2 linked regions of the Peribacillus simplex NBRC 15720 = DSM 1321 genome follow. The protein of the gene in region 1 interacts with the protein of each later gene in a pairwise test. Links are inferred from orthologs where the notes say so. Each region holds a gene or a part of one and is shown in the gene's direction. Other genes may lie near its edges. The genes, in order: rbsB and ileS.

The links.
Region 2: the proteins of rbsB (region 1) and ileS interact in binary tests that used the Escherichia coli proteins (3 or more experiments, as listed by UniProt). The link is inferred for Peribacillus simplex NBRC 15720 = DSM 1321 from one-to-one orthologs.

What each region holds. Positions count from the first base shown.
Region 1 is NZ_CP017704.1:2,628,674-2,634,832, forward strand. The notes cover bases 1,118-4,101. They hold rbsB (ribose ABC transporter substrate-binding protein RbsB), read left to right. Parts: upstream 1,118-2,141; coding sequence 2,142-3,062; downstream 3,063-4,101. Other genes in these bases: BS1321_RS12555 (sugar ABC transporter ATP-binding protein), read left to right, coding at 1,118-1,180; BS1321_RS12560 (ABC transporter permease), read left to right, coding at 1,182-2,126; gdhA (NADP-specific glutamate dehydrogenase), read right to left, coding at 3,258-4,101. Outside these bases: more of BS1321_RS12555, read left to right, coding at 1-1,117; more of gdhA, read right to left, coding at 4,102-4,640; BS1321_RS12575 (glutamate biosynthesis transcriptional regulator GltC), read left to right, coding at 4,798-5,700; BS1321_RS12580 (PTS sugar transporter subunit IIC), read left to right, coding at 6,129-6,159. UniProt on the Escherichia coli protein: Part of the ABC transporter complex RbsABC involved in ribose import. Binds ribose. Also serves as the primary chemoreceptor for chemotaxis.
Region 2 is NZ_CP017704.1:1,009,910-1,016,387, reverse strand. What follows is about bases 1,469-4,771. They hold ileS (isoleucine--tRNA ligase), read left to right. Parts: upstream 1,469-1,802; coding sequence 1,803-4,571; downstream 4,572-4,771. Also shown: BS1321_RS04650 (YlmH family RNA-binding protein), read left to right, coding at 34-807; BS1321_RS04645 (DivIVA domain-containing protein), read left to right, coding at 893-1,408; lspA (signal peptidase II), read left to right, coding at 4,779-5,249; BS1321_RS04630 (RluA family pseudouridine synthase), read left to right, coding at 5,242-6,159; bifunctional pyr operon transcriptional regulator/uracil phosphoribosyltransferase PyrR, read left to right, coding at 6,356-6,478. UniProt on the Escherichia coli protein: Catalyzes the attachment of isoleucine to tRNA(Ile). As IleRS can inadvertently accommodate and process structurally similar amino acids such as valine, to avoid such errors it has two additional distinct tRNA(Ile)-dependent editing activities.

The sequences.
Region 1 (6,159 bases):
CAGGGAAATGGTGAATGCCTTCGGTGTCCTGAAGACGAAACAAATGAAAGCGCGTGCAAACGAGATTTTTAAAACACTTAATATTTCCCTTCCTTTTGATAAGGAAGCCGGATTTTGTTCTGTCGGGGAACAGCAAATGATTGAAATTGCCAAGGCGCTCATGACGGATGCCGAAGTCATCATCATGGACGAGCCCACAGCCGCTTTAACTGATAGGGAAATAGAGAAGCTCTTTGAAGTGATGAAGGGGCTTACCAAAAAGGGTGTATCGCTTGTTTATATTTCTCACCGAATGGAAGAAATATTCGCCATTTGTGACAGAATCACCGTAATGCGTGACGGAAAAACAGTCGATACGAAAAGAATTGCAGATACAAATTTCGATGAAGTCGTTCAAAAAATGGTCGGGCGGGAGCTGGAGGATCGTTTTCCTCATCGTGAAGCGAATCCTGGCGACATAGTCCTTGATGTAAAAGGTTTAACTAAAAAGGGGCTTTTTGAAGATATCCATTTCGCGGTTCGGCAAGGTGAGATTGTCGGTGTAGCCGGATTGATGGGAGCAGGCAGAACAGAAATAATGCGCGCCCTTTTTGGTGTCGACCAAATAGACAGCGGTGAAATTACCATTGAAGGCAAGAAAGTTTCCATACGAAAACCAACGGATGCAGTTCGACACGGCCTGGCTTTCATTACGGAAAATCGTAAAGAAGAGGGGTTAATCCTGGACTTTTCTGTAAGGGAAAATATCGGCTTGCCGAATCTCAAGAGTTTTGCTCCTAACGGAATCGTAAAAACGGAAGATGAGATGAACTTTGCCGAAATGATGATTAAGCGACTTCACGTAAAGACTTCTTCTGCTGAAACGGTCATCGGCAATCTATCCGGAGGAAATCAACAAAAGGTGGTAATAGCCAAATGGATCGGCACTTCCCCTAAAGTTTTAATTATGGATGAACCGACCAGAGGCATAGATGTTGGTGCAAAACGTGAAATTTACGAGTTGATGAATGAATTGACGGAGCGAGGCATCGCCATCATCATGGTTTCGTCAGAACTTCCGGAAATCATTGGAATGAGTGATAGAATCCTTGTGGTTCACGAAGGTGAGATTGCTGGGGAATTGTTAAAGCAGGAAGCGACGCAAGAAAAAATTATGGCATTGGCGACAGGAGGGAACTAGGATGAAACTTGAGGCTACAGGGAAAAGCGGGATTTGGCAGAAATTTGGTCCGTTACTCGCCTTGGTACTTTTATTTATCGTAATAACCGTTTTAAATCCATCATTCATGGAACCGAATAATATATTGAATTTATTGCGTCAAACCTCCATCAATGCACTTATTGCATTTGGAATGACCTTTATCATATTGACAGGTGGCATCGACTTGTCCGTCGGTTCCATTTTAGCTCTATCCAGCGCACTTATGGCTGGTATGATGGTCTCGGGATTAGATCCGATTTTAGCAATATTAGTAGGGATTCTACTAGGTGCAATAATGGGTGTAATCAATGGGATTCTCGTTTCAAAAGGAAAAATGGCGCCTTTCATCGTGACACTGGCCACCATGACAATTTTCCGGGGATTAACGCTTGTGTATACGGATGGAAAGCCGATTACTGGAATTGGCGATTCTGTAATGTTCCAGATGCTGGGGAGAGGTTACTTCCTGGGAGTGCCAGTACCGGCCGTTGTGATGGTCATCGCTTTCTTCATCCTATGGTTCCTGCTTCATAAAACATCCTTTGGCCGTAAAACATATGCCATTGGCGGAAATGAAAAGGCTTCCCGTATTTCGGGGATTAAAGTTGACCGAGTCAAGGTGGCCATATATGGTCTGGCTGGTACGATGGCAGCAATCGCTGGTGCCATTTTAACATCCCGTCTGAATTCGGCACAGCCGACGGCAGGCCAATCCTATGAAATGGATGCCATTGCAGCAGTGGTGCTAGGCGGAACGAGCCTTTCAGGCGGTAAAGGGCGGTTGTTCGGTACGCTGGTGGGTGTCTTGATCATCGGTACCTTGAATAACGGCATGAATTTACTTGGTGTATCCTCTTTCTACCAGCAAGTGGTAAAAGGTGCAGTTATATTAATCGCGGTCTTACTTGACCGTAAAAAATCATAAGAAGAGGTGTAATCAATGAAAAAAATAGTATCGATCATCATGGTTCTTTCTTTAATGGTCTTAGCTGCCTGTTCAATGGATTCTGGTCTAAAAGATGATAAAAAAGAAAAGAAAGACTCCATGAAAGACGTGAAAGTCGGAGTCAGCATCTCTACTTTAAACAACCCATTCTTCGTTTCCTTAAAAGATGGTATTGAAAAAGAAGCAAAAGAAAAAGGCATGAAAGTCACAGTTGTTGACGCCCAGGATGATACGGCAAAACAAATTAGCGGAATTGAAGATTTAATTCTTCAAAAGGTTGATGTCCTTCTTGTGAATCCTACTGATTCTACGGCAATATCTTCAGCCGTTCAATCAGCAAATGAAGCGGGCATTCCCGTTATCACGATTGACCGCTCTTCAGACGAAGGCGACATTGAAACGTTCATCGCTTCCGACAATGTGGCTGGCGGGGAAATGGCTGCAGAATATCTAGTTAAAGAGCTTGGCGAAAAAGCGAAAGTAGTGGAACTTGAAGGGGTATCCGGGGCATCTGCAACTCGTGAACGCGGGAAAGGTTTCCACAATATTGCGGACAAGCAATTAGATGTCCTGACAAGCCAAACGGCGGAATTCGACCGGACAAAAGGGCTTAACGTCATGGAAAATATCCTGCAAGGCAATAAAGACGTCCAAGCAGTATTCGCCCATAATGATGAAATGGCACTTGGGGCCATTGAAGCAATCAAGGCAGCAGGAAAAGACATCATCGTAGTTGGTTTTGACGGAAATGATGATGCATTGAAAGCAGTTGAAAACGGTGAACTAAAAGCTACAATCGCCCAACAACCGGCACTTATCGGTGTAGAAGCGGTTAATGCGGCTGAAAAAATCTTAAAAGGCGACAAAGTGGATGACACAATATCCGTTCCATTGAAATTGGTCACTAAAGAATGATTGTCTCTCAAACAAAAAGAGTGCCGGGACTTTTCCGGCACTCTTTTTGTAGTATTAAAAAAATGTTTTAATCTCATTGATGTTATCTGAGTATGGATATTCAGCTTAAATTGATATGAATAAGAGAGTAAAGGAAAGTGAGTTCACTCTTTTAAGGCGGCCCATGTCGGAACCGCCTCTTAAATCAACTGATTGCTAGAGGATACCTTGAGTCAGCATAGCATCCGCCACTTTAAGGAATCCGGCAATATTTGCCCCAACAACTAAGTTGCCAGGCGCACCATATGCTTCTGCAGCCTCGACACTGTTTTTATAGATGTTTTTCATGATCTCATGCAGTTTGGCATCGACATCTTCAAACGTCCAAGGCATTCTGGCACTGTTTTGGGCCATTTCGAGTGCAGAAACGGCTACGCCGCCTGCATTGGCCGCTTTTGCTGGTCCAAAAAGGATGCCGTTATTAAGGAATACATCAATGGCCTCAAGGGTTGAGGGCATATTAGCACCCTCACCGACTGCCTTCACATTATTTTTGACCAGTAATTTTGCTGCTTCTTCATCGATTTCATTTTGTGTGGCACAAGGAAGTGCGATGTCACATGGTACAGACCAAATGCCGTAGCTTCCTTCATGGTATACAGCTTCCGGGTGCGCATCGATATACTCACTCAATCGTTTTCGTTCCACTTCTTTTAGACGTCGAATTGTATCGAGGTTCAGACCATTTTCATCGTATATGTAGCCATTGGAGTCGCTGCACGCAACAACTTTTGCGCCTAGCTGTGTAGCTTTTTCAATGGCATAAATGGATACATTGCCAGATCCGGAGATAACGACAGTGCTGCCATGGAATTGTAACCCTTTGTCTTTTAGCATTTCTTCGACAAAGTAAACCGTTCCATATCCAGTCGCTTCTGTACGAGCCAAGCTTCCGCCGTAACTTATGCCTTTACCAGTTAGAACACCAGCTTGGTAGCTGCCTTGCATTTTTTTATACTGACCGAACAGGTAACCGATCTCCCTTGCACCGACTCCGATATCACCAGCCGGTACATCTGTATCAGGTCCGATATAGCGAGCTAGTTCTGCCATGAAACTTTGGCAAAAACGCATGATTTCAGCATCCGATTTTCCTTTTGGATCGAAGTCCGATCCGCCTTTTCCCCCACCAATTGGCTGGCCTGTAAGAGAGTTTTTAAAGATTTGCTCAAAACCAAGAAACTTTATGATGCTGGAATTTACAGTGGGATGGAATCGAAGACCGCCTTTGAATGGCCCGATTGCACTGTTGAATTGTACACGGAAACCACGGTTGACTTGAACATTTCCCAGGTCATCAACCCAAGAGACACGGAAGGTGATCATTCTTTCGGGTTCAACCAGCCTTTCCAATATCCCGCTTTTCATATATTCAGGATGTTTCGCAAAAACGGGGATCAATGAAAGGAATATCTCCTTTACGGCTTGGTGGAATTCACTTTCGTGGGGATTACGCTCCTTTACCTGTGCGTATACTTGACTTACGAACTCTCTGGCATCTTGTAATTCCTCATGCTCGACTTCCTGTGAAGTTGTCATTGTTCTCTCTCTCCTTTAGATAAAGTCATAAAATATTAAATAGGGTAAGTCTATCGGTTTTTATATGATACTTTCATGATATAATTTAAAAGTGAAACGAACAATCTGAATATTAGATAAATAACATGCTGTTTTGATATGAAAGAGGGAGCTTAGATTGGAATTAAGGCAAATTGAATATTTCATTGAAGTGGCAAAGCGTGAACATATGACGGAAGCAGCAGTGGACTTGCATGTTGCCCAGTCTGCTGTCAGTCGCCAAATTTACAATTTAGAAGAAGAGCTGGGCGTGCCCTTATTTATCAGGGATGGCCGAAAGATTAGATTGACACCTATAGGACATACATTTTTATCTCATATGGAACAAGCTATGGATATAATCGATCGTGCCAAGCGTGAGATGGCTGAAAGCCTGGATCCAGAAAAAGGGACAATCCGCATTGGCTTTCCCAGCAGTTTAGCTTCTTATATATTGCCAAGGGTCATTTCCGACTTCAGGGAAAGTTATCCGCAGGCAAAATTCACATTGAAACAAGGTTCATATCGCTACCTGATAGATTCTGTGATAAAAGGTAACATAAACATGGCCTTGATTGGCCCACTGCCGGTGAATGAAAAGAAAATCAAAGGTGAAACGCTATTTATTGAAAACTTAGTTGCCCTTTTACCAGAAAGCCATCCTTTGTCATTGAAGAAATCATTATCCTTAAATGAGCTTCAAGGAAACCCGTTCATCGTATATCCAAAGGGATATGTTTTAAGGGATCTCGTTATGAAAGCTTGCAAACTGCATGGCTTTGAACCGGAAGTGGCATTCGAAGGAAAGGATACAGATGCTATAAAAGGCTTGGTGGCAGCAGGTCTGGGAATAACCTTGATTCCTGAGATTTCCTTGATTGATAGCTTGCCTCGTTTTACGGTTAAATTGCCGCTGGAGGACCCATCTGTAACCAGGGCAGTAGGGGTCATCGTTCCGACTGATAGGGAACTGATGCCAACGGAGAAATTGTTTTACCAATTTTTGAGGAATACTTTTGCAAAATTGGAAAGTTTTCAATAGAAATGAGATGGGTGTCTATTAGAAAAGTCATAAATCCAGCTAGTGAGAGAATCCTTGAATCGGGTTCTTTTTTTTGGTCCGTAAATGTATCGAGTTATCTCCATACAGTACATCTTTAATAAGGATAACTTATTTTGAAATAATACTATATTTGTTTTAAATGTATAAGAATGTGTTAACCCTTTATTTTTTGAAAACGCTTTTATTTTATTAGAATAAAAATATCACTTACATTATCAGAAAATTCATGTTATTATACGAACAGACATTAACAGACATTAACAGACATTCAGGTAGTGGTACGATATACTTAATAGGCTTTTTAAATGAAGACCTTTATTTTTTTTTCGATTTTCCTAAATTGAATATTCTGATAATTAACAAGGAGTGGAGATAAAGTGAGCAGGAAAGAATACATCAGCGATCGAATGTACAAGGCATCAACAGGGATAGCCAACG
Region 2 (6,478 bases), 1.6 Mb from region 1 along the record:
TTAATTTGATAACTAAGGAGCATTTATTCAATCATGAGTATTTATCAGCATTTCAGGCCGGAGGAAAAAGATTTTATTGACCAGGCTATGAATTGGATTGATCAGGTTAAAAATTCCTACGCTCCGAAACTATCTGATTTTCTTGATCCGCGTCAGCAGGAAATCCTTACTTCCCTAATAGGGAATGATCCGGAAGCGAAACTGCAATTCAATGGCGGAAGCGATTTCGTAGAGCGAAAACGTGTGCTCATTTACCCTGATTATTACTCTCCTGAACCATCTGATTTCAATATCTCCTTATACGATATCTCCTATCCAAAAAAATTTGTAACGCTTGAACATAGGCAAATACTTGGAACCTTGATGTCACTAGGGGTAAAACGTGAAAAATTTGGTGATATAATAGTGACGGAGGAGCATATTCAATTTATAGCTGCCGAAGAGATGGATTCATATCTCACAGGAAATCTGGAGAAAATAGGTAATGCCTCCGTTTCCATCAAACGGCTTCCAATCGAGAATATCGTCCAAGTTAAGGAAAAATGGGAAGAGCAAGTAACCACCGTCAGTTCACTTAGGCTTGACAGTGTGCTATCGTCCGTCCTGAATATGTCCCGTCAAAAAACTCAGTCCTTGATAACGTCAGGAAAAGTAAAGGTGAATTTCAAGCAAACGGAAAACGTCTCGGAAGAATGCCGTGAAGGTGATACACTTTCCATCAGAGGTTTTGGCAGATGTAAAATAGCTTCAATTGATGGGAAAACCAAGAAGGATAAGTGGAGAATCTCGTTAGGCAGACAAAAATAATACAATAAAAAGCAGGATTTATAAAATTATTGTCGAATATAGAGTTTTAACATACTAGAGTAGAAACCGTTCTGGAGGTGCCGTAATGCCCTTAACCCCGATAGATATACATAACAAGGAATTTAACAAAGTATTTCGAGGGTATGATGAAGATGAAGTAAATGAATTTCTCGACCAGGTCATTAAGGATTATGAACTGATTTTGAGGGAGAAGAAAGAACTTGAAGATAAACTGAACGAGACTTTTGATCGTTTGGGACATTTTACGACAATTGAGGGTACACTTAACAAGTCGATTATTGTCGCTCAAGAAGCAGCCGAAGAATTAAGGCGCAATGCCCAAAAAGAAGCGAAACTGATCATAAAGGAAGCAGAGAAAAATGCTGACAGGATTGTCAATGAGTCACTTGTGAAAGCAAGGAAAATAGCGATGGATATTGAAGATTTGAAAAAGCAATCCAAAGTATTCCGGACGCGTTTCAAAATGCTTGTAGGTGCACAGCTGGATTTGCTGGACAATGACGATTGGGATCATCTTCTGGATTATGAAGTGGATGCAACCGAAATAGAATTAAATGAAAGAGTGGAAGAGGAAATTTAAACGATTCCTTGACTTTGAACACTTTTTTCGCATATAATTTTTTAACAATACTATTCATTATGAAATTAGACGATGACAGGGAAAGTAAATTCTTCACACACTTATTTTTAGCGAACCGGGGATGGTGAAAGCCCGGAATAAGCGAAGATATTGAAGATCACCCTTGAGTTCTGAGTTGAACCTGCTTTTGCAGTAAGTAAATGAAGCGTTTCATTCACGTTACGAATGCTCGAGAGGTTGGATTCACTTTGTGAATCTTTCTAGCCAGGGTGGTACCGCGGGAAGCAAAGCTTTCTCGTCCCTTTTTTAGGGATGAGAGGGCTTTTTATTTTGGCCGGATATCAAGTCATCGGTTCGAATGAATTTTTTTAAAAGACGGATGGAGGATTTTATGATGGAATACAAAGATACCTTATTGATGCCTAAAACTGAATTTCCAATGCGTGGGAATTTGCCGAAACGTGAACCGGAAATCCAAGAAAAATGGAAAGAAATGAACATCTATAAAAAAGTGCAAGAACAAACGGAAGGACGTCCTTTATTCATTTTGCATGATGGACCTCCATATGCCAACGGCGATATCCATATGGGCCATGCAATGAATAAGGTTTTAAAGGATTTCATTGTCCGGTTTAAATCGATGAGCGGTTTTCAAGCACCGTATGTACCTGGCTGGGATACGCATGGGCTTCCAATCGAAACGGCATTGACGAAAAAAGGCGTGAAACGGAAAGAAATGAGCGTTGCCGAATTCAGAAAGCTTTGTGAAGAGTATGCTTATGGTCAGATTAACAATCAACGTGAGCAGTTTAAGAGAATAGGGGTACGTGGTGATTGGGAAAATCCTTATATCACATTAAAGCCTGAATATGAAGCACAGCAAATCAAGGTGTTCGGTGAAATGGCGAAAAAAGGGTACATTTATAAAGGGAAAAAACCTGTTTACTGGTCCCCATCAAGTGAATCAGCGCTAGCCGAAGCTGAAATTGAATATCAAGATAAACGCTCTGCGTCGATCTATGTTGCTTTTGAAGTCACAGATGGCAAAGGTGTAATTGATGAAGGTGTCAAAATCATCATCTGGACGACAACTCCATGGACGATTCCGGCTAATCTTGGTATCTCATTGCATCCGCAATTAAATTATGTAGTAGTGGCTGTCGAAAATGAAAAATTCTTACTTGCTGAGGCACTGCTTGAATCGGTTACGGAAACATTAGGCTGGGGAAACCCGTCAATCCTGAAAACAGTAAAAGGAAGCGAGTTGGACCGTGCTGTTGCCAAACATCCTCTTTATGATCGCGAATCTTTAGTGATGTTAGGTGAGCACGTAACGACTGAAGCTGGAACGGGTTGTGTTCATACTGCGCCTGGCCATGGTGAAGATGACTTTATCATTGGGCAAAAATATGGCTTGGACGTACTTTGTCCTGTAGATGAAAAAGGAGTCATGACGGAAGAGGCAGGGGAATTTGCCGGATTATTTTATGATCAAGCGAATAAACCGATTACCGAAAAATTAACTGAAGCAGGCGCGTTATTGAACTTGACGTTCATTACGCATTCTTACCCACATGACTGGCGGACGAAGAAGCCAACGATCTTCCGTGCAACAGCACAATGGTTCGCGTCAATCAAAGACTTCCGCAGTGAACTTCTGGAAGCGATTGAAGAAACCAAATGGGTACCGGCTTGGGGCGAAACGCGCCTATTCAATATGGTCCGTGACCGCGGGGATTGGTGTATTTCCCGCCAACGCGCTTGGGGAGTGCCAATTCCAGTGTTTTATGCAGAAAATGGCGAGCCGATCATTACGGATGAAACCATCAACCATATTTCAAACCTATTCCGCGAACACGGTTCAAACATCTGGTTTGAGCGTGAAGCGAAAGATCTTCTGCCTGAAGGCTATACACATGAAGGCAGCCCGAATGGTATCTTCACGAAAGAAACGGATATCATGGACGTATGGTTCGATTCCGGTTCTTCTCATCAAGCGGTACTTGAAGAAAGAGACGACTTGCAGCGCCCTGCTGACCTTTATTTAGAAGGGTCCGATCAATACCGCGGCTGGTTTAACTCATCACTTTCAACAAGTGTTGCGGTTACAGGCAAAGCACCATATAAAGGTGTGCTTAGCCACGGGTTCGCATTGGATGGCGAAGGCCGTAAAATGAGTAAGTCGATTGGAAACGTTGTACTGCCATCCAAGGTCATGAACCAACTTGGTGCAGATATCTTACGCCTTTGGGTAGCTTCGGTGGATTACCAATCTGATGTCAGGGTTTCCGATCCTATTTTAAAACAAGTTTCGGAAGTTTACCGTAAAATCCGTAATACATTCCGCTTCCTGTTAGGGAACTTGGATGGATTCAATCCAAAAACCGATAAAGTGGCAGTCCAAGAATTGCCTGAAGTCGATCGATACATGCTAGTTAAATTGAATAAACTGATCAAACAGTCGAAGCTAAGTTATGAAAATTATGAGTTTGCTACAATTTATAATATGGTCAATAATTTCTGTACACAGGATTTAAGTTCGTTCTACCTTGATTATGCAAAAGACATTCTTTATTGTGAAGCACCAAATGGTAAAGAGCGTTTGGCTATTCAAACTGTCCTTTACGAATCATTGGTCAGCTTAACGAAATTGGTGTCACCGATCCTCTCTCATACAGCTGATGAAGTATGGGCGTTCATTCCGGGTGTAACGGAAGAAAGTGTACAGTTGACATTGATGCCTGAAGAAATTTCCATTGATGATGCTGAAGTCATTGAAGAAAAATGGACGGCTTTCATGGATGTCCGTGATAATGTTCTGAAAGCATTAGAAGAAGCCCGTAACCAGAAGGTCATCGGAAAATCACTGAACGCTAAAGTGATGGTATATGTTAATGAAGAAACGAAGAACCTGCTTGATGGCATCAAGGAAAGCTTTGAACAGCTATTCATCGTATCCGAATTCGATATCGCTGGCGATGTGGCAAGTGCCCCAGCAGAAGCGGTTAAACTTGAGGATATAGCGATCCTTGTTACAAAAGCAGAAGGTGAAACGTGTGAACGTTGCTGGAATGTTTCGAAGGAAGTAGGTCAAGTGGAGGAACATCCAACACTTTGCCCGCGTTGCGCTACAGTCGTGAAAGAGCATTACGTGAATCAATAGTTCCCATAAAAAAGCCGGTCCCTTTATGAAGGGCCGGCTTTTTTGTGGGAAAGAAAGCTGAATCCTCAATAGGGAATTTTGCCTTTATTCCATCTTCCCTATATTCTTCAGGTGCAGTTAGCACACTTCTGTTTTTCGGATTAGTCATTATTTCTAGTTTATGCTACAATTCAAAAGTGAAGATTTGATTAGTTTGGGGGAAAAAATGTGTTTTATTATTTGATTGCCCTTTTGGTCATAGCTCTCGATCAGCTGACAAAATGGATGATTGTGAAAAAAATGGAGTACGGAGAAAGCATTGAAATTATTGAAAACCTTCTATATATCACCTCGCATCGTAATCGTGGGGCAGCATGGGGAATTCTACAAGGTCAAATGTGGTTTTTCTACATCATCACCATCGCTGTCATTATTGGACTTGTCTATTATATTCAGAAAATGGCGAAGGAAAGCATTTTGCTTGGAGTTGCACTTGCTCTCATGCTAGGCGGTGCGATTGGTAATTTCATCGATCGTGTTGCTCGTCAGGAAGTAGTGGATTTCGTTCATACCTATATTTTCAGCTACAGTTTCCCGGTATTTAATGTTGCTGATGCTGCGCTTTCAATTGGTGTCGGACTGCTCGTGATTCATATGTTTTTAGAAGAAAAAAACGCTAAGGAGAAAGATAATGGATAAAAGGTTATACAGCATCGATGAAACACTAAAAGGAGTTAGGATTGATAAGGCTCTTTCCACTTTGAATGAGGAATGGTCACGTACTCAGGTCCAGCAATGGATTAAGGATGATCATGTTTTGGTAAATGGCACGGCGATAAAGACGAATTACAAAGCTATTCCTGGCGATACAATCGAAGTGACGATTCCTGAACTTGAGGAATTGGATGCGGTAGCAGAGGAAATGGATTTGGATATATATTATGAAGATGCAGATGTACTCGTGGTTAATAAACCGAGTGGTATGGTCGTCCATCCGGCACCGGGACATGTATCTGGCACGCTTGTAAATGGATTGATGGCTCACTGCAAGGATCTTTCTGGAATCAATGGTGTCATGCGGCCTGGAATCGTCCATCGGATCGACAAAGATACTTCAGGTCTATTGATGGTTGCCAAAAATGATATGGCACATGAAAAACTGGTACAGCAGCTTGTTGACAAAACGGTTACCCGTAAGTATCAAGCTGTAGTTCATGGTGTGATCCCTCATGACTTCGGAACGATCGATGCACCGATCGGCCGCGATAAAAAAGATCGCCAAAGCATGACTGTCACAGATTCGAATTCCAAAAATGCTGTCACGCATTTCCGTGTCATCGAACGCTTCAAAGCTTTCACTTTGGTGGAATGCCAGCTTGAAACAGGAAGGACACATCAAATCCGTGTTCACATGAAATACATTGGCTTCCCACTAGCGGGAGATCCGAAATATGGTCCGAAAAAGACCCTGAAATTAGATGGACAAGCGTTGCACGCCGGTCTTCTAGGTTTCATTCATCCACGTACAAATGAGTATATGGAATTCGAAGCTCCGATTCCGGAAGAGTTTGAAAATCTAATTAATCAATTGCGTAGAAGTAAGGATTGACAAATTCGTTTTTCTGATATATTATAATAACAACTTAATAAGAACCTTTAACACAGTTCAGAGAGACTGAGAAGGAAACGGATACGCAAAGTGGGATAATTCTGCCCATGGCGATAAAATCCTCATGCCTTCTTGGCATGAGGATTTTTTGTTGAAATTGACCTATCAGAAAAATGGAATCGGGGTGGCCGACGTGTTGAATGAGAAAGCCATAGTACTTGATGAGCAGGCCATTAGCAGAGCCTTGACGAGAATTGCCCATGAAATCATTGAGAAAAATAAGGGTATTGAAGATTGCGTCTTAATCGGGATACGTACA